One region of the Clostridium estertheticum genome, then DNA from elsewhere that is predicted to be linked to it. Evidence: a T-box and tRNA genes for the amino acid it is inferred to sense, from the RefSeq annotation. Region 1 holds a T-box; the other holds one or more tRNA genes.
What was found. A T-box is a leader RNA that pairs with one kind of tRNA and senses whether it is charged. The one in region 1 lies ahead of pheS (phenylalanine--tRNA ligase subunit alpha), so its partner is inferred to be a tRNA-Phe.

Region 1 (5,010 bases):
ATTAGGGTTTTATGTTTGGGTAGAAATTTATAATTCTAAGGGAAACAAAAGGTTATCACTTCATTCTAAAGTAGTTATTTATTCAACAATAGTGCTAATTGTCTCCGGTGCAATTCTCATGTTCATTTTTGAAATGAATAATCCGGGCACTATGAAAGGAATGTCTTTGAAGGGTAAAATTTTATCTTCAATATTTGCATCAGTATCACCTAGAACAGCTGGGTTTAATTCTATTCCATTAGACAAGATGACTAGTGCAGGAAATTTTCTAACGATAATATTAATGTTTATCGGTGGGTCTCCTGGTTCAACGGCTGGTGGAATAAAAACGACTACTGCAATTGTGCTTTTTATGACGGTAGTATCTGTAGTTCGTGGACGTGAAGATACTGAAATACTTAAGAGACGTATAAATAAAGAAGTTGTGTACAAATCCTTAGTAATAACTGTTCTTGGACTGGGAATTGTAATAGCAGTTACAATGGTGTTATCAATTACGGAGCCATCCAATATTCCTTTTGAATATTTTTTATATGAGGCCACTTCAGCATTTGCTACAGTTGGATTAACCCTTGGATTAACTACAAAACTAACAATAGTCGGGAAGATAATAATAACGCTTACCATGTATGCTGGAAGAGTGGGACCGCTTACTATAATACTCGCATTAGCTAAAAGAAGAAGCGGTAAATCTGGAACTATAAAATATCCGGAAGGTAAAATTTTAATTGGATAGGAGTGGAAGTAATGAATAAAAAACAGTTTATTGTTATAGGACTTGGAAGATTTGGAACAGCAGTTGCTGAAACATTATATGCTTTGGGAAACGATGTTTTAGCAGTTGATTCTGATGAGGAGGTAGTTCAAAATATTTCAGATTCAGTTACTCATTCAGTTCAAGTTGATGCAAATGATGAAAATAGTTTGAGAGCCCTTGGTATTCGTAATTTCGATTGTGCGGTTATTGGTATAGGTGATAATATTCAATCTAGTATTTTGGCAACAGTATTGGCTAAAGAATTGGGAGTAAAATATGTAATTACAAAGGCAACAAATGCATTACATGCTAAAGTATTATATAAAATAGGTGCAGATAGAGTTGTTTTCCCAGAGCGAGATATGGGTGAACGTGTTGCTCATAATTTAGTGTCATCAAATATATTAGATTATATAGAATTATCGCCTGATTATAGTATTGCTGAGGTTGTGAGTCCGATAGAATGGCATAACAAGACACTTAGAGAATTAAATATAAGAGCTAAATATGGAATAAATGTAATGGCTATAAAAAGAAATAATGATGTTGATGTTTCTCTATCAGCCGATAATATTATTGAACCTGGAGATATTATTGTGGCTATAGGTAGCATTGAAGAATTAAATGCATTAGAAAATTTAGTTAAATAAGGGGTACTTCGTTTGGAATATATTCAGAGTAAGGATAATTTATTGATTAAAGATATTAGGAAATTAAAGGAAAAAAGGTATAGAGTAAGTAGTAATATGTTTTTAGTTGAGGGTTTTAGATTTGTAGAAGAGGCTCTGGACTCAGGGTTTGAAGTGGTACATATATTTATAAGTGCTAGAGGCGAGGTTAAATTTGAGAACTCCAGTATGAAAAATAAGCTGCAGGTAAATACTAAAGTTTATGGTGTTAGTGATAGTTTATTTAAAAATATTTGCGATACAGATAATCCACAAGGGATTATTGCATCGGTTAGAAATAAACCTGTAGAAATCAAGTATGACAATGGATTTTATATGTTAGCAGATAGGATTCAAGATCCAGGAAATATGGGAACTATAATTAGAACTGCCCATGCTGCAGGGGCCCTGGGAGTTATACTTACAAAGGGAACTGTGGATATTTATAATGAGAAAACATTAAGGGCTACAATGGGTTCTATTTTTAAAATACCTATTATTTATGATAATGATTTATCACTAGTTAAAAAACTTAAAAAGAGTGGATTTAAATTAGTAACTAGTTCACTCGATACTGATAAAAACTTTTATGATATAGACTTAAAAGGCAAAATTATTATATCAGTTGGAAATGAAGGAAATGGAATTAGTGATGAAGTTTATGAGATATGTGATTTGAAAATTAAAATTCCTATGCCTGGTGGTGCAGAATCATTAAATGTAGCAGTAGCATCATCGATTATGATGTATGAAGTTGTAAGACAAAAAAATATTATATAGTTATAAATTCATAGTTGAAATTTTATGTAGTTATGGTTATAATGTTTTGTATACTTTCATAAATTAACGAAGAATAATAAACTGTGATGGAGATAGTAAATATAAAAATGTTTACAGGGATAAGAAGCCTTAGATTGAGAGCTTCGAAAATAATTTTTATATTGAAGTTCACTCTGGAGTTCTAACAGTGAAATAAAGTAACTGCTAGCGGGTAGAACCGATAAATTTATCTAAGAGGACTATTTATTAGTCAATTAGGGTGGTAACGCGGATATTCCGTCCCTTTATTGGGGATGGTTTTTTTTGTTTTATAAAAAAATGTAAATATATTACACAAATATGAAGGGAGTTTTCATTATGAAAGAAAAGTTGGAAATGATAAAAGCTGCAGTTTTAGAAGAATTAAAAGGAGCAGATATTAAAACAGAATTAGAAAATGTTAGGGTTAAGTATTTAGGGAAAAAGGGTGAACTTACGCAAATATTAAGGGGTATGGGTAAGCTATCAAATGAAGAAAGACCAGTCATTGGGAAACTAGCAAATCAGGTTCGTGAGGATATTGAATCAATTATAACTAAAGCCTCAGACAAATTAAAGCAAGCAGAAAACGAATTAAAGCTAAAAAGTGAAGTTATAGATATATCTATGCCAGGAAAAAAACAAACAATAGGTAAAAGACATCCACTTGAGCTAACACTTGAAAAAATTAATGACATATTTTTATCTATGGGATTTGTAATAGAAGAGGGTCCTGAGGTAGAAACAGATTACTATAATTTTGAAGCATTAAATATACCTAAAAACCACCCTGCAAGGGGAGAGCAAGATACTTTTTACATAAATGATAGTGTGGTTTTAAGAACTCAAACATCACCAGTACAAATAAGAACTATGGAATTGCAGAAACCACCTATAAAAATGATTTCACCAGGTAAAGTTTACAGGTCAGATGCAGCAGATGCTACTCATTCGCCAATTTTTTATCAAATTGAAGGATTAGTAGTAGATAAGGGAATTACATTTGCTGATTTAAAGGGAACGTTAGAATTATTTACGCAAAAGATGTTTGGAGATAAGATGGAAACAAAGTTTAGACCACATCACTTTCCATTTACAGAGCCTTCAGCTGAGATGGATGCTACTTGTTTTGTGTGCAAGGGTAAAGGATGCAAGGTTTGTAGTGGAAGCGGTTGGATAGAACTTTTGGGTTGTGGAATGGTTCATCCAGATGTTTTAAGAAATTGTGGAATTGATCCAGAAGTTTATAGTGGTTTTGCTTTTGGATTTGGGCTTGATAGAATTACAATGCTTAATTACGGAATAGACGATATTCGCGCACTTTATGAAAGTGATATGAAATTTTTAAAACAATTCTAAATTAATAATTATTTGGTAATTATATAGTTACAAGGGGCGAAACAATTAATACTTGTTTTGTACTAACACAAATGCTAGGAGGATATATTATGAAAGTTCCAGTTAAATGGCTTAAAGATTATGTCGATATAGATATTTCACCACAGGAGCTCGGTGACAAATTAACTTTGTCTGGTTCAAAAGTTGAGGAAGTTATTATTTCGGGTGCTGAAATTCAAAATGTTGTTACAGGAAAAATAATAGAAATTGTGAGTCATCCAGATGCTGATAAATTAGTTGTATGTCAGGTAGATATAGGACTTAGTGCACCAACACAAATTGTTACAGCAGCTACCAATATGAAAGAAAATGATATTGTACCGGTAGCACTTCATCAATCAACGCTACATGGAGGAGCAAAAATAAAGAAAGGCAAACTTCGTGGTATATTATCCAATGGTATGTTCTGTTCTGAGGAAGAACTTGGAATAGCTGTGGATGAACCTGTAGAGGGGTTAATGATACTACCAAAGGATACACCACTTGGTAAAGATATAAAAGAAGTATTAAATCTTCAAAGCGTTCTAATAGATTTTGAGATAACTTCTAATAGAGCAGATTGTCTTAGTATTATAGGAATAGCTAGAGAGACGGCCGCAACATTAGGCACAGAATATAGAAAGCCAGCTCTTGATTATAAAGCTACTGCAGGGGAGAATGTAGAGGATATCTATAAGGTAGAAGTTAAAGATGAGTTATGCAAAAGATATATGTTAAAGGGTATAAAAAATGTAAAAATTGAGCCATCACCGCAGTGGATGCAAGAAAGACTTATAGAAGCTGAAATCAGACCTATTAATAACATAGTAGATATTACAAACTTTGTTATGGTTGAGCTTGGTCAACCTATGCATGCATTTGACGCTAGGCAAATTACTACTAATAACATAGCCATCGAAAGAGCGAGTAATGGTGAAAAATTTATAACATTGGATGAAAAAGAAAGAGAGTTAGATGACAGTATATTAACCATAAAAGATGGAGATAGAACTATAGGACTTGCAGGTATAATGGGAGGTCTTAATTCAGAAATTAAAGAAGACACCACAAGTGTAATATTTGAGGGTGCAAATTTTGATGGAGTTAATATAAGACTTGCATCGAAAAAATTATTGTTAAGAACTGATGCATCTTCAAAATTTGAAAAAGATTTGGATCCTAATATGGCTGAAATGGCAATTAATAGGGCTTGTCATTTAGTAGAAGAATTAGGTGCTGGTGAAATAATGCAGGGGTGCATAGATGTATATCCTAAAATAATTAAATCTCATACTTTAGAAGTGGATATAAATTGGATTAATACTTTCCTCGGAACAAATATATCTAAATATGATATGAAATCATATCTCGATAGATTAGAACTTACTACTGAGATAATAGGTAATTTTT
Region 2 (5,010 bases), 1.0 Mb from region 1:
GAAATAGCTTTAGGGCTAGCGTCGATTAATTGAGTAATGGAGGTAGAGCACTGAATGGGCTAGGGGCTGACAACAGTTACTGAACCCTATCAAACTCCGAATGCCATATACTTTTATTTCGGCAGTCAGACTGCGAATGATAAGATCCGTAGTCAAAAGGGAAACAGCCCAGACCATCAGCTAAGGTCCCAAAGTGTAAGTTAAGTGGAAAAGGATGTGGGATTTCTAAGACAACTAGGATGTTGGCTCAGAAGCAGCCACTCATTCAAAGAGTGCGTAATAGCTCACTAGTCAAGAGATCCTGCGCCGAAGATGTCCGGGGCTAAAACTTACCACCGAAGCTATGGGTTTACACAATTGTGTAAGCGGTAGAGGAGCTTTCTGTACTGGCTGAAGTCATACCGTAAGGAGTGGTGGACGGTACAGAAGTGAGAATGTTGGCATGAGTAGCGAGAGTTAAGTGAGAATCTTAACGGTCGAAAACCTAAGGTTTCCTGAGGAAGGCTCGTCCTCTCAGGGTTAGTCGGGACCTAAGCCGAGGCCGAAAGGCGTAGGTGATGGACAATCGGTTGATATTCCGATACCACCAATGGACGTTATTAGAAATGGGATGACGCAGGAGGATAAGATGTGCACACTATTGGATGTGTGTCTAAGCATTTAGGCGGAGCAAGCAGGCAAATCCGTTTGCTCTTAACGCTGAGATGTAATGGGGAAGGCAATTTATTGCTGAAGTATCTGATTCCACGCTGCCAAGAAAAGTCTCTATCGAGGATATTGGTGCCCGTACCGCAAACCGACACAGGTAGGTGAGGAGAGAATCCTAAGACCATCGGAAGAATTACTGTTAAGGAACTCGGCAAATTGACCCCGTAACTTCGGGAGAAGGGGTGCCTACGTAAGTAGGTCGCAGAGAATAGGCCCAAGCAACTGTTTAGCAAAAACACAGGTCTCTGCTAAAGCGAAAGCTGATGTATAGGGGCTGACGCCTGCCCGGTGCTGGAAGGTTAAGGGGATTAGTTAGCTGAGAGCTTGCTCTCGGCGAGGCTATGAACTTAAGCCCCAGTAAACGGCGGCCGTAACTATAACGGTCCTAAGGTAGCGAAATTCCTTGTCGGGTAAGTTCCGACCCGCACGAATGGCGTAATGATTTGGGCACTGTCTCAACAGTACATCCGGCGAAATTGTAGTTCCAGTGAAGATGCTGGATACCCGCGATTGGACGGAAAGACCCCGTAGAGCTTTACTGTAGCTTAGCATTGAATTTCGGTATTGTCTGTACAGGATAGGTGGGAGACTAAGATACATGGGCGTCAGCCTGTGTGGAGTCATCCTTGGGATACCACCCTGACAGTACTGAGGTTCTAACTGGAGGCCATGAATCTGGTCACAGGACATTGTTAGGTGGGCAGTTTGACTGGGGCGGTCGCCTCCGAAAGAGTAACGGAGGCGCCCAAAGGTTCCCTCAGCGCGGTTGGAAATCGCGCGAAGAGTGCAAAGGCAGAAGGGAGCCTGACTGCGACACTTACAAGTGGAGCAGGGACGAAAGTCGGGCTTAGTGATCCGGTGGTACCTCGTGGGAGGGCCATCGCTCAACGGATAAAAGCTACCTCGGGGATAACAGGCTGATCTCCCCCAAGAGTCCACATCGACGGGGAGGTTTGGCACCTCGATGTCGGCTCGTCGCATCCTGGGGCTGAAGTAGGTCCCAAGGGTTGGGCTGTTCGCCCATTAAAGCGGCACGCGAGCTGGGTTCAGAACGTCGTGAGACAGTTCGGTCCCTATCCGTCGCGGGCGTAGGAAATTTGAAGGGAGCTGTCCTTAGTACGAGAGGACCGGGATGGACAAACCTCTGGTGCACCAGTTGTCACGCCAGTGGCATCGCTGGGTAGCTATGTTTGGAAGGGATAAACGCTGAAAGCATCTAAGCGTGAAGCCCACCCTAAGATGAGATTTCCCATTGTCCACACGTAAGTGTGGTGCAAGTAAGACTCCTGGAAGACCACCAGGTTGATAGGTTAGAGGTGTAAGCATGGTAACATGTTCAGCTGACTAATACTAATAAGTCGAGGGCTTGACCAAGATATAATAATAAAATGCGAAAACACTGTGCAATTTTGAGAGAATATTTATATTCTCATCTGGTGATTATGGCCTGAAGGTAACACCCGTTCCCATACCGAACACGAAGGTTAAGCTTCAATGCGCCGATGGTACTGCAGGGGTGACCTTGTGGAAGAGTAGGTTGTCGCCAGGTTACATGGCTAAATAGCTCAGTCGGTAGAGCAGAGGACTGAAAATCCTCGTGTCCCTGGTTCGATTCCGGGTTTAGCCACCAAAAACGTCTTAGATAATTCTAAGACGTTTTTTTTAGCGTTTTTTATCAGAATAATTATTAATTTGCCAGTCAATTGCCTTTTCACCTACTGATAACAAAAAACTATTAGTTTTAGAAAAAGGTTTACTGTTAAAAAAACCTCTGTATGCAGATAATGGACTTGGGTGAGCAGACTTTATTATGTAATGTATTGGATTTGTTAAAAGAGATTGTTTTGATTGAGCATTATTACCCCATAAAATAAAAACTATAGGTTTTGTTTTCTCATTTAACAAAGTGATAATTTTATCAGTAAAATTTTCCCAACCTTTGTTTTTATGAGAATTAGCCTCTCCGGATCTAACGGTAAGGACTGTATTTAATAATAAAACGCCTTGATCAGCCCATTTCTTTAAATAACCGGTGTTTGGTATATAACAACCTAAATCGGTATTTAATTCTTTATATATATTTAATAATGAAGGGGGAATCCTTACGCCTGGATTTACAGAAAAGCTTAAGCCATGAGCTTGACTAGGACCATGGTAAGGGTCTTGACCAAGTATAACAACATTTACGTCAGTATATGAAGTATATTTAAGTGCATTAAATACATCCTTTAATTCAGGATATATCAAAGAACTTTCATATTCTTCTTTTAAAAAGTATTTCAATTTTAAATAATAATCTTTGTTAACTTCATCTAATAAAAGTTCATTCCAATTATTTAATAAATTATTCATAAAATCACCTCACTTAAGTGTATCATAAATATTTTTATTTGGCTAAAATAAGTGGTTTATTTAAATTAATAAGAAGTTAAAGTATAAGACAGTTGTATTTAATATTTTAAGGATTAAATGGTATATAATTATATCGAATATAAAAATAGTGCATAAAATAACCAATAGTTGTATGCTAGTCAAGTATAAGATAAGGAGGATAAGCTATGCAAAAGATAGCTAGTAATGATTTAAAAGATTTAATTAAAAAAATATTTCTTATTATTTTAGGAAGTTTAATTTTAGCTATTGCAATAAATCTATTTGTAATTCCAAATAAACTTCTTAGTGGAGGCATTTCGGGAATAGGGTTAATGCTGCAGTATACATTTAATCTTCCTATGGGTGCGACGATATTAGTATTAAATATCCCACTGCTTATATTAAGTATTTTTAAAATAAATAAGAAATTCACTGTATTTACAATATTAGGAACAATATCGTTATCAGTTTTTTTGACTATTACAGTGCACTTAAATAATGTTCTCGCCCCGGTTGAGGAGTCTTATAGGCTACTATATTGTATATATGGGGGAGCGCTTTCAGGGATAGGTCTTGGAATCATTTTTTCTAATGAAGGATCTACAGGGGGCCTGGATATTGTAGCTGTATATGCTAAAAAGAAATATGGGATAGAAGTAGGCACAGTAATCTTTGCAATAAATGTTTTGATTGTGGCTGTTGGATCTGTAATATTTAATTTTAGAGTTGGATTATATACTTTAATTTCTATGTATATTAATTCTACTGTCATGGAAAAAGTTGTTAATGGGTTAAATCGTCGAAAAATGCTTCTAATTGTATCAGAAAAAGAAAAAGAAGTAAGTGATGCGATAATGGATAATTGCCATAGAGGAGTAACTCTATTATACGGGGAAGGTGCATACACTAGTCATAAGAAAAATATAATGTATTGTGTTGTTTCCTTAGGACAATTACCACAAATTAAAAGAGTAATAAAATCAATAGATCAAGGAGCTTTTATTTCTATAATAGATATAGCTGAGGTTCAGGGTAATGGATTTAAAAGTCCAATAAATTAGGAGTAGAAAAATATAAATAATAATTAATATAATTTATAGTAATAAAATATTAGAAATAAGGGAAATACTAAACCTGTAGTGTAAAAGTTAACGTGTGGAGTTAATAAAAATTCTAACACTTGAACTATACCTATACTAATTGATAAGGAGATGTGTTTTATGAAGATAGTTAAGGTTAGAAAAAATGCAGATGGAGATATTACAAATGTATTAACTAGTGCTGGTGAAGAATTAGATGTGAGCAAAGCGCTAGCTTTAGCAAAGATAGGGACAGTAGAGTCAGTGATTGTTGGTAAAAATAGAAATGGAAATGATGTTATAAAGTCATCACCTAATAGTACTATAGAAGATAATTTAGATAATCTCCCAACTTTCTAATATAAAATGGTTAAGTCCTCTTCATTTACTATCTAATTAATGTAGGGGCATATATTTTACTTGTTAGTAATAGATAGAATTAATTAATTTTGATAGGTATACTATTCCTAGTGTGTCAGTATAAAGAAAGTGTATGATACAAGAGTATTACAGAGATTAATACGTATAATTGTCGTATTAAAGAAAAAGACCAAAACTGATTATGGTCAAAGATGATATTATATTACTTGTCGCTGAGATTGAGTGGCAGTAAAGTACAAAAGCATAAGGAAACAACAGATAAAATGATTTGAAAAAACTGTTGACAACTTAAGCAATAACAGATATAATAGTAGAAGTCGTCACATGATGACAAATAAAATTGGTCTTTGAAAATTAAACAGAGAAATAGGTAAAGAAATGAAATAATATTTTATTTTAACCAGTCAATTACTTTAGTAAAAGTAATATTTAGTCGTAAGACTAAAAGTATGTAATGAGCTTGCTAACC

Region 2: it has a tRNA-Phe gene. The T-box ahead of pheS (phenylalanine--tRNA ligase subunit alpha) is inferred to sense a tRNA for this amino acid. The anticodon was not compared.

Annotation. Positions count from the first base shown of each region.
Region 1 is NZ_CP015756.1:3,787,732-3,792,741, reverse strand. It holds gene A7L45_RS17740 (TrkH family potassium uptake protein) at 1-736, shown strand, start outside; gene A7L45_RS17735 (potassium channel family protein) at 748-1,407, shown strand; gene A7L45_RS17730 (TrmH family RNA methyltransferase) at 1,420-2,205, shown strand; T-box leader at 2,280-2,492, shown strand; gene pheS (phenylalanine--tRNA ligase subunit alpha) at 2,563-3,582, shown strand; gene pheT (phenylalanine--tRNA ligase subunit beta) at 3,672-5,010, shown strand, end outside.
Region 2 is NZ_CP015756.1:70,420-75,429, forward strand. It holds rRNA gene A7L45_RS00375 (23S ribosomal RNA) at 1-2,082, shown strand, start outside; rRNA gene rrf (5S ribosomal RNA) at 2,141-2,257, shown strand; tRNA gene A7L45_RS00385 (tRNA-Phe) at 2,263-2,338, shown strand; gene A7L45_RS00390 (uracil-DNA glycosylase) at 2,371-3,060, opposite strand; gene A7L45_RS00395 (YitT family protein) at 3,267-4,142, shown strand; gene A7L45_RS00400 (DUF3892 domain-containing protein) at 4,302-4,520, shown strand.